Polyangium spumosum: one gene and its partner. The protein of the gene in region 1 interacts with the protein of each later gene in a pairwise test. Links are inferred from orthologs where the notes say so. Each region holds a gene or a part of one and is shown in the gene's direction. Other genes may lie near its edges.

The links.
Region 2: the proteins of gyrB (region 1) and gyrA interact in binary tests that used the Escherichia coli proteins (3 or more experiments, as listed by UniProt). The link is inferred for Polyangium spumosum from one-to-one orthologs.

Annotation. Positions count from the first base shown.
Region 1 is NZ_WJIE01000006.1:242,312-245,746, reverse strand. The notes cover bases 59-3,179. They hold gyrB (DNA topoisomerase (ATP-hydrolyzing) subunit B), read left to right. Parts: upstream 59-407; coding sequence 408-2,951; downstream 2,952-3,179. Other genes in these bases: GF068_RS44315 (hypothetical protein), read right to left, coding at 3,011-3,179; recF (DNA replication/repair protein RecF), read left to right, coding at 59-150. Also shown: more of recF, read left to right, coding at 1-58; more of GF068_RS44315, read right to left, coding at 3,180-3,435. UniProt on the Escherichia coli protein: DNA gyrase negatively supercoils closed circular double-stranded DNA in an ATP-dependent manner to maintain chromosomes in an underwound state.
Region 2 is NZ_WJIE01000001.1:546,650-550,126, forward strand. Bases 225-3,387 are described here. They hold gyrA (DNA gyrase subunit A), read left to right. Parts: upstream 225-586; coding sequence 587-3,187; downstream 3,188-3,387. Other genes in these bases: GF068_RS02345 (hypothetical protein), read left to right, coding at 225-398. Also shown: more of GF068_RS02345, read left to right, coding at 1-224; GF068_RS02355 (TIGR03013 family XrtA/PEP-CTERM system glycosyltransferase), read left to right, coding at 3,457-3,477. UniProt on the Escherichia coli protein: A type II topoisomerase that negatively supercoils closed circular double-stranded (ds) DNA in an ATP-dependent manner to maintain chromosomes in an underwound state.

The DNA of each region.
Region 1 (3,435 bases):
GGCGCGCTCTTTTCATTCCTCGCGCTCCATCGTGGTCAGATTTTCCTGACGACCACGCGGCCCGAGCTCATCCGCGCCGAGGACATATCGGCCGAGGGGCGGCGTGACTTCCGGGTCTTTCGCGGCGAGCTCGACGAGGGCGCGGGCTGACCTCGCGGCGGCCACTCCGCGCCGCCGGAGCGAGCGCGCGAAACGGGCGTCGATCGGGCGTGATTTCCTCACGAAAAGGGCCCCGCCACGCTTGCCCAAGAGGCACAAAAAAGCTAGATTTCCGCGACTCCAAACGGCCCCCGCGCGCGTGACCCGAAGGCGTCCGCGCTCGGCCCGAGGACATCGACGATCTGCACGGACGTGCGGGTCGGAGCACCGATCGGCCAGACGCTCGGGAGCCGAAAGCACGAGTACCGATGACGACCGAACCGACGAGCATCCAGCAAACCGAATCCAAGCCGACTGCGGGCCAGGCTTACGACGCGAACAGCATCACGGCGCTCGAGGGCCTCGAGGCCGTGCGCAAGCGCCCGGGAATGTACATTGGAGACGTGCACGACGGCTCGGGTCTGCACCACCTCGTGTGGGAGGCCGTGGACAACGCGGTCGACGAGCATCTCGCGGGGCACTGCACCGAGATTCGGATCACGGTGCACTTCGACGGATCGGTCTCCGTGGAGGACAACGGCCGCGGCATTCCGGTCGGCATGCACGCGAGGGGCGTGTCCGCGGCTGAGGTCGTGATGACCGTCCTGCACGCGGGCGGCAAGTTCGACAACGCGAGTTACAAGGTCAGCGCGGGCCTGCACGGCGTCGGTGTTTCGGCGGTGAACGCCGTCTCCGAGTGGTTGAAGCTCGAGATCAAGCGCGAGGGCAAGGTCTGGTTCCAGGAGTACGAGCGTGGTGTCCCGCGCAAGCCGCTGAAGGCGCTCGGCGAGACGGACCGGACGGGGACGAAGGTATCGTTCAAGCCGGACGTGCAGATCTTCACGGTGACGGAGTTCAATTACAACATCCTCGCCAATCGCCTGCGCGAGCTCGCGTTCCTGAACGCGGGCCTGATCATCCACCTCGAGGATCAGCGCCCGAACGGCCGGAGCGAGACATTCCACTACAAGGGCGGCATCGCGGAGTTCGTCGCGCTCCTGAACCAGGCGCAGGAGGCGATTCACGACGACGTCATCGCGTTCGTGGTGGAGGGCCAGGCCGAGGCGGGGCAGAACGGCTCCTCGAAGCCGACGCCGCCGATCGCGGTCGAGGTCGCGATGCAGTGGAGCGGCTCGTATACCGAGCAGATCTATTGCTACACCAACAACGTCCACAACAAGGACGGCGGCACGCACCTCGCGGGCATGCGTTCGGCGCTGACGAAGACCGTGAATCAGTACGGCAAGGCGCAGAACCTGTTCAAGGAGCTCAAGCAGGAGCTCGCGGGCGAGGACATCCGCGAGGGTTTGACCTGCGTGCTCAGCGTGAAGCACCCGGATCCTTCGTTCGACTCGCAGACGAAGTCGAAGCTCGTGTCGAGCGAGGTGAAGGGCATCGTCGAGCGCGCGGTGACGGACAAGCTCGCGCAGTATTTCGAGGAGCACCCGCAGAGCGCGAAGAAGATCATCGAGAAGGCCGTGCTCGCAGCGCGGGCGCGGGAGGCTGCGCGCAAGGCGCGTGAGGTCATCCGCAAAGGCTCGCTCGACATCACCTCGCTCTCCGGCAAGCTCGCCGATTGCCAGTCGAAGGACCCGGAGAAGAGCGAGATTTACATCGTCGAGGGCGACAGCGCCGGCGGCAGCGCCAAGATGGGGCGCGACCGCCATTTCCAGGCGATCCTGCCGCTCCGGGGCAAGATCCTGAACGTCGAGCGCGCGCGGCTCGACCGCATGTTGAGCTCGGCCGAGGTCGGCACGATCATCACGGCGCTCGGCTGCGGCATCAGCGGCATCCGCACGACGAAGGGCGACGGCGAGGACAAGGACGACGACGGGCTCGAGCTCAACAAGCTCAAGTACCACAAGATCATCCTGATGACCGACGCCGACGTCGACGGCTCGCACATCCGCACGTTGCTGCTGACGTTCTTCTTCCGGCAGATGCGCGAGGTGATCGAGAAGGGCCACCTCTACATCGCGCAGCCGCCGCTCTTCAGCGTGCAAAAGGGCAAGAAGACCCCGATTTACCTGAAGGACCAGCGAGCGCTCGACGAGCACCTCGTCAACCACGCGGTCGACGAGCTCGTGCTCGCGTCGAAGGCGAGCCCCGAGCGCAAGCTGTTCGGCGAGCCTTTGCGGCACATCGCGCACGAGCTCAAGCGCTTCAAGGTCGCCCTCGGCAACCTCGACAAGCGCTGCGACGCGCGTATCGTGGCCGCCGCCATCCGGGCGACCCGCCTGTCGCAGGAGGACCTCCGGGACGCGGCGAAGGTGGAGGCGGCCCGGCAGACGCTCCAGACCTACCTGGAGCGGCGTTATCCCGATCTGATGCCGCTCAAGGTCACGTCCGCGTTCGACCCGGAGCACGGCGCGCACCGCATCACCGTGACCCCGCGCCCCGGCGCGTCGAGCCGGGTGAGCGTGCTCGATTGGACGCTCTGCGGGCAGCCCGAGTACACGGATGCGCTCGGAATCGAGCGCGCCGTGGAGGATTCGCTGGGCCCGGCGCCGTGGGTCGCGATCTCGAAGGGCGACGAGGCCGAAATCGAGACCAGCGAGGCGCTGATCGAATACCTCGAGCAGCGCGGCCGGCGCGGCATCACGATCAAGCGTTACAAGGGCCTCGGCGAGATGAACGCGGAGGAGCTCTGGGAGACGACGATGAACCCGGACGCCCGCACGCTGCTGCAGGTGAAGATCGACGACGAGGCCGAGGCCGCGCGTCTCTTCGCGATCCTGATGGGTGAGCAGGTCGACGAGCGCAGGCGCTTCATCGAGGTGAATGCGCTGAACGTGAAGAACCTCGATATCTGAGCCTCACGCCCAAGCCCCCTCTCCTGCCCGCGGGAGAGGGGGTTTTTCGTTTGGCGGGGCTACTTCTTCAGCATGTTGTTCGGGCCGCCCTTGGCGCGATCCTTCGGGACGGGCCGCTGCCAGGAGGTGCCCTCGACGTTCATCCAGGAGACCACCACCTCGACGGCGGCGTCGGCCTTGCCGGCGGCCTTGTCGAAGGGACCAACCGTGATGTCGGCCGCCTGGCCGGCGTCGAGCGCTTTCGCGTACTTCCCGCTGATCATCTCGATCAGCTTGCCGTCCTTGTCGTACGCGAACGCCTTGTACTCGAGCATCTTGATCCCTTGCTCGCTCGTGTTCTTCAGCTTGCCGCTGAAGCCCTTGTCGGCGACGGCGCCCTGCTCGAACTTCACCGCGTCGGCGACGGCCTCGATCGCCGCGCTGTCGAGCTTCTTCGGCTCGGCCTTGGCCGGCGCCGCGCTGGCCTGAGGCGCCGCGCTGGCGG
Region 2 (3,477 bases), on another replicon or contig:
TCGAGGCCCGCGCCGAGGCTGGCGGACCGGTCACCTGGGGCGCCTCGTGTACGGCCCTCGCCGTCAAGGGGCTCGTCGTGAGCGCGCTCTGCGACCCGCTCAGCGCGGACGGCGCGCTCGACCTCTCCCTCGCGGACGTGCTCGCGGCGGCGGGCACGTCGTGCGCGAAGGAGAACGTCGCGACGTACGACGCCGAGCTCGGCGCGCCGGGGGCTTTGCTCGCCGAGGGCGTCGGCTGCGCGCAACCTCTCCGCTTCGCGCCGGTCGCCCCGGGCAGCTACGCGGCCATCAAGCTCGTCGGGCGGGACGCCGCGGGCGTGGAGGTCGTCGCGGCCACCTGCTCGGCGGAGATCGCCCCTGGCGTGGTCAGCGTGGCCACCTGCGCGCTCGTGCCTTGAGCCTCGTCCTTCCCGGCCGAGACGGACGGGCCGGGCCGGGGCAACGACGGCCCCGACCGGGCGCGCAAAACCCTCGAACCTGATTGCAGGTTCACGGGTCGTGTACTACCTGAGAGCGTCCTCCGGTTGGCGCGGACGAGGCCTTATTTTCGGCCTCTCGCGCGCCGGGCCGAGGCCCGAGCGGCGGTATGGAAGATACCTCGAACATCCAGCAGAAGACCCCCGTCAGCATCCAGGACGAGCTCAGGAACAGCTACCTCGATTACGCGATGAGCGTGATCATCGGTCGCGCCATCCCCGACGTGCGCGACGGGCTCAAGCCGGTGCACCGGCGGATCCTCTACTCGATGCACGAGCAGAAGATCGGGCCCTCGGGTGCGCACAAGAAATGCGCGCGTGTCGTCGGTGACGTGCTCGGCAAGTACCACCCGCACGGCGACACGGCCGTGTACGACGCGCTCGTCCGCATGGCGCAGCCGTTCAGCCTCCGTTACCCGCTCATCGACGGCCAGGGTAACTTCGGCTCCGTCGACGGCGACTCGCCTGCGGCCATGCGGTACACCGAGAGCCGCCTCGCGCGCATCGCGACCGATCTGCTCACCGACATCGAAAAAGAGACCGTCGATTTCATCCCGAACTACGACGGCTTCGAGCTCGAGCCTGCGGTCCTTCCGGCCAAGTTCCCTCAGCTCCTCGTCAATGGCTCGGGCGGCATCGCCGTCGGCATGGCGACGAACATCCCGCCGCACAACCTCGGCGAGATCATCGACGCGACGGTCCTCCTCATCCGCAACCCCGACGCGGCCGTCGACGAACTGATGCAGCACGTCAAGGGGCCTGACTTCCCCACGGGTGGGCTCATCTATGGCAAGAGCGGCATCGACCAGGCCTACCGCACGGGCCGCGGCACCATCTGCATGCGTGGCCGCTGCATCGTCGAGAAGACCTTGAAGGGGGATCGCGAGCAGATCGTCATCACCGAGATCCCCTACCAGGTCAACAAGGCCAAGCTCGTCGCCAAGATCGCCGAGTGCATCAAGGAGAAGCGCATCGAGGGCATCTCCGAGGTTCGCGACGAGAGCGACCGCGAGGGCATGCGTGTCGTCGTCGAGCTCAAGAAGGACGTCTTCCCGCAGGTCGTTCAAAACCAGCTTTACCGGCTGACGGACCTGCAATCGACGTTTGGCATCATCAACCTCTCGATCGCCAACGGCCGGCCGGCTGTCCTGGGCCTCAAGGAGACGCTCGCGCACTTCGTCGAGCATCGCCGTGAGGTCGTCACGCGGCGCACCCGGTACGAGCTTCGCCAGGCCGAGGCGCAACGTGAGCTCGTCGAGGGCCTCGGCATGGCGACGACTGACGTCGACGTCATCGTCTCCACGATCCGCTCCTCGCAGGATCCCGAGGAGGCGCGTGATCGCCTGCAGAGGCTCGCGCTCCGCGGCCTCGGCGACTTCTTGCGCCGCGCGGGCCGCCCCGAGCCCGAGTGCGTCGAGGCGGATGGCCGCGGCGATTATTTCCTCTCCGAGCGCCAGGCCAAGGCGATCCTCGAGATGCGCCTCTCTCGGCTCACGGGCCTCGAGCGGGAGAAGCTCGCGCGCGAGTATGGGGCGCTCGTCGAGGAGATCACGCGCCTCACGGGCATCCTCGCGGACGAGGGTAAGCTCATGGACGTCATCGTGGGCGAGCTCGAGGACATCAAGAGCCGCTACAATGACGCTCGCCGCACCGAGATTGTCCCGACCGAGGCTGAGATCCAGGTCGAGGACCTCATCCAGGAGGAGGACATGGTCGTCACCATCTCCCACCTGGGTTACGTCAAGCGCACGCCGGTCACCACGTATCGGGCGCAGCGTCGTGGTGGCAAGGGCATGGTGGGCATGGAGGCGCGGGACGAGGACTGGGTGAGCCAGCTCTTCGTCGCCTCCACGCATAGCTACGTCTTCTTCTTCAGCGACAAGGGCAAGGTTTACGTCAAGAAGGTCTACGAGATCCCGAGCGCGGCGCGGAATGCGAAGGGCCGGGCGATCGTGAACTTCGTCGGGATGGAGCAGGGCGAGAAGATCGCCGCCATCACGCCGGTCCCGCGTATCGAGACGGGCTGGTTCGTCGTCACGCTCACGCGGCGTGGCCAGATCAAGAAGACGGCGCTCGAGGAGTACGAGAATTTCCGCGACAAGGGCATCATCGGCGTGCGTATCGAGGAGGACGATCAGCTCCTCTCTGCGGCGATCACCGATGGCTCGCGTGAGTTCCTCATTGCCACGCGCGAGGGCATGTCGATCCGTTTCCCCGAGGGTGAGGTCCGGGCCACGGGGCGGGCCACCATGGGCGTGAAGGGGGTCGAGCTCAACGAGGGTGATTTCGTCGTGGGCCTCTGCGTCACGGACGGCGGTCGTGATCGGGTCCTCGCTGTCTGCGAGCGTGGTTATGGCAAGCGCACGCCGCTCGACGAGTTCCGCCTCCAGAGTCGTGGTGGCAAGGGGGTCATCCTCATCGACGCGAGCGAGCGGAATGGCCCGGTCGTCGGCGTCGCCATGGTGTCGCCGGCGGATCAGATCATGCTCGTGACGGATCGTGGCCAGACCTTGCGCACCAAGGCCAGCGAGATTCGGGAGACGGGCCGCAATGCCCAGGGCGTGCGGCTCATGAACGTCGACGGGGACGAGCGAATCGTCGCGATCGAGGCGTTCGCCGAGGCCGAAGAGGGCACGGTCCCGCCTCCTCCCCTCGATCCGACCGACACGAATGGCGCGGGTCACGAGGGGACGAACGGCGTCGCCGAGTGACACCCCTGCCCCCCTGGCACCTCGCGTGACCGGGAGCTAACGTAACCACTGCCACACAGTAACGCTGACCTTCTCCTGTGCATCGACCGCATCGCGGTCGATGCGCGCTCGACGATGGGGCTGCGCTCGGCCGAGCCGAGCTACGCCCCAAACCCCCGGTCCAGGCCGTGCCTGGTCCGGGTCCAGGGGTGGACAACCCCTGGTCGGGGTCCAGGGGCGGACAGCCCCTGGTCTGGGGTCTCTCGCGTTACGCTGGGGGGGGGACGGACATGCTCGAGCTGTTCCGGTCG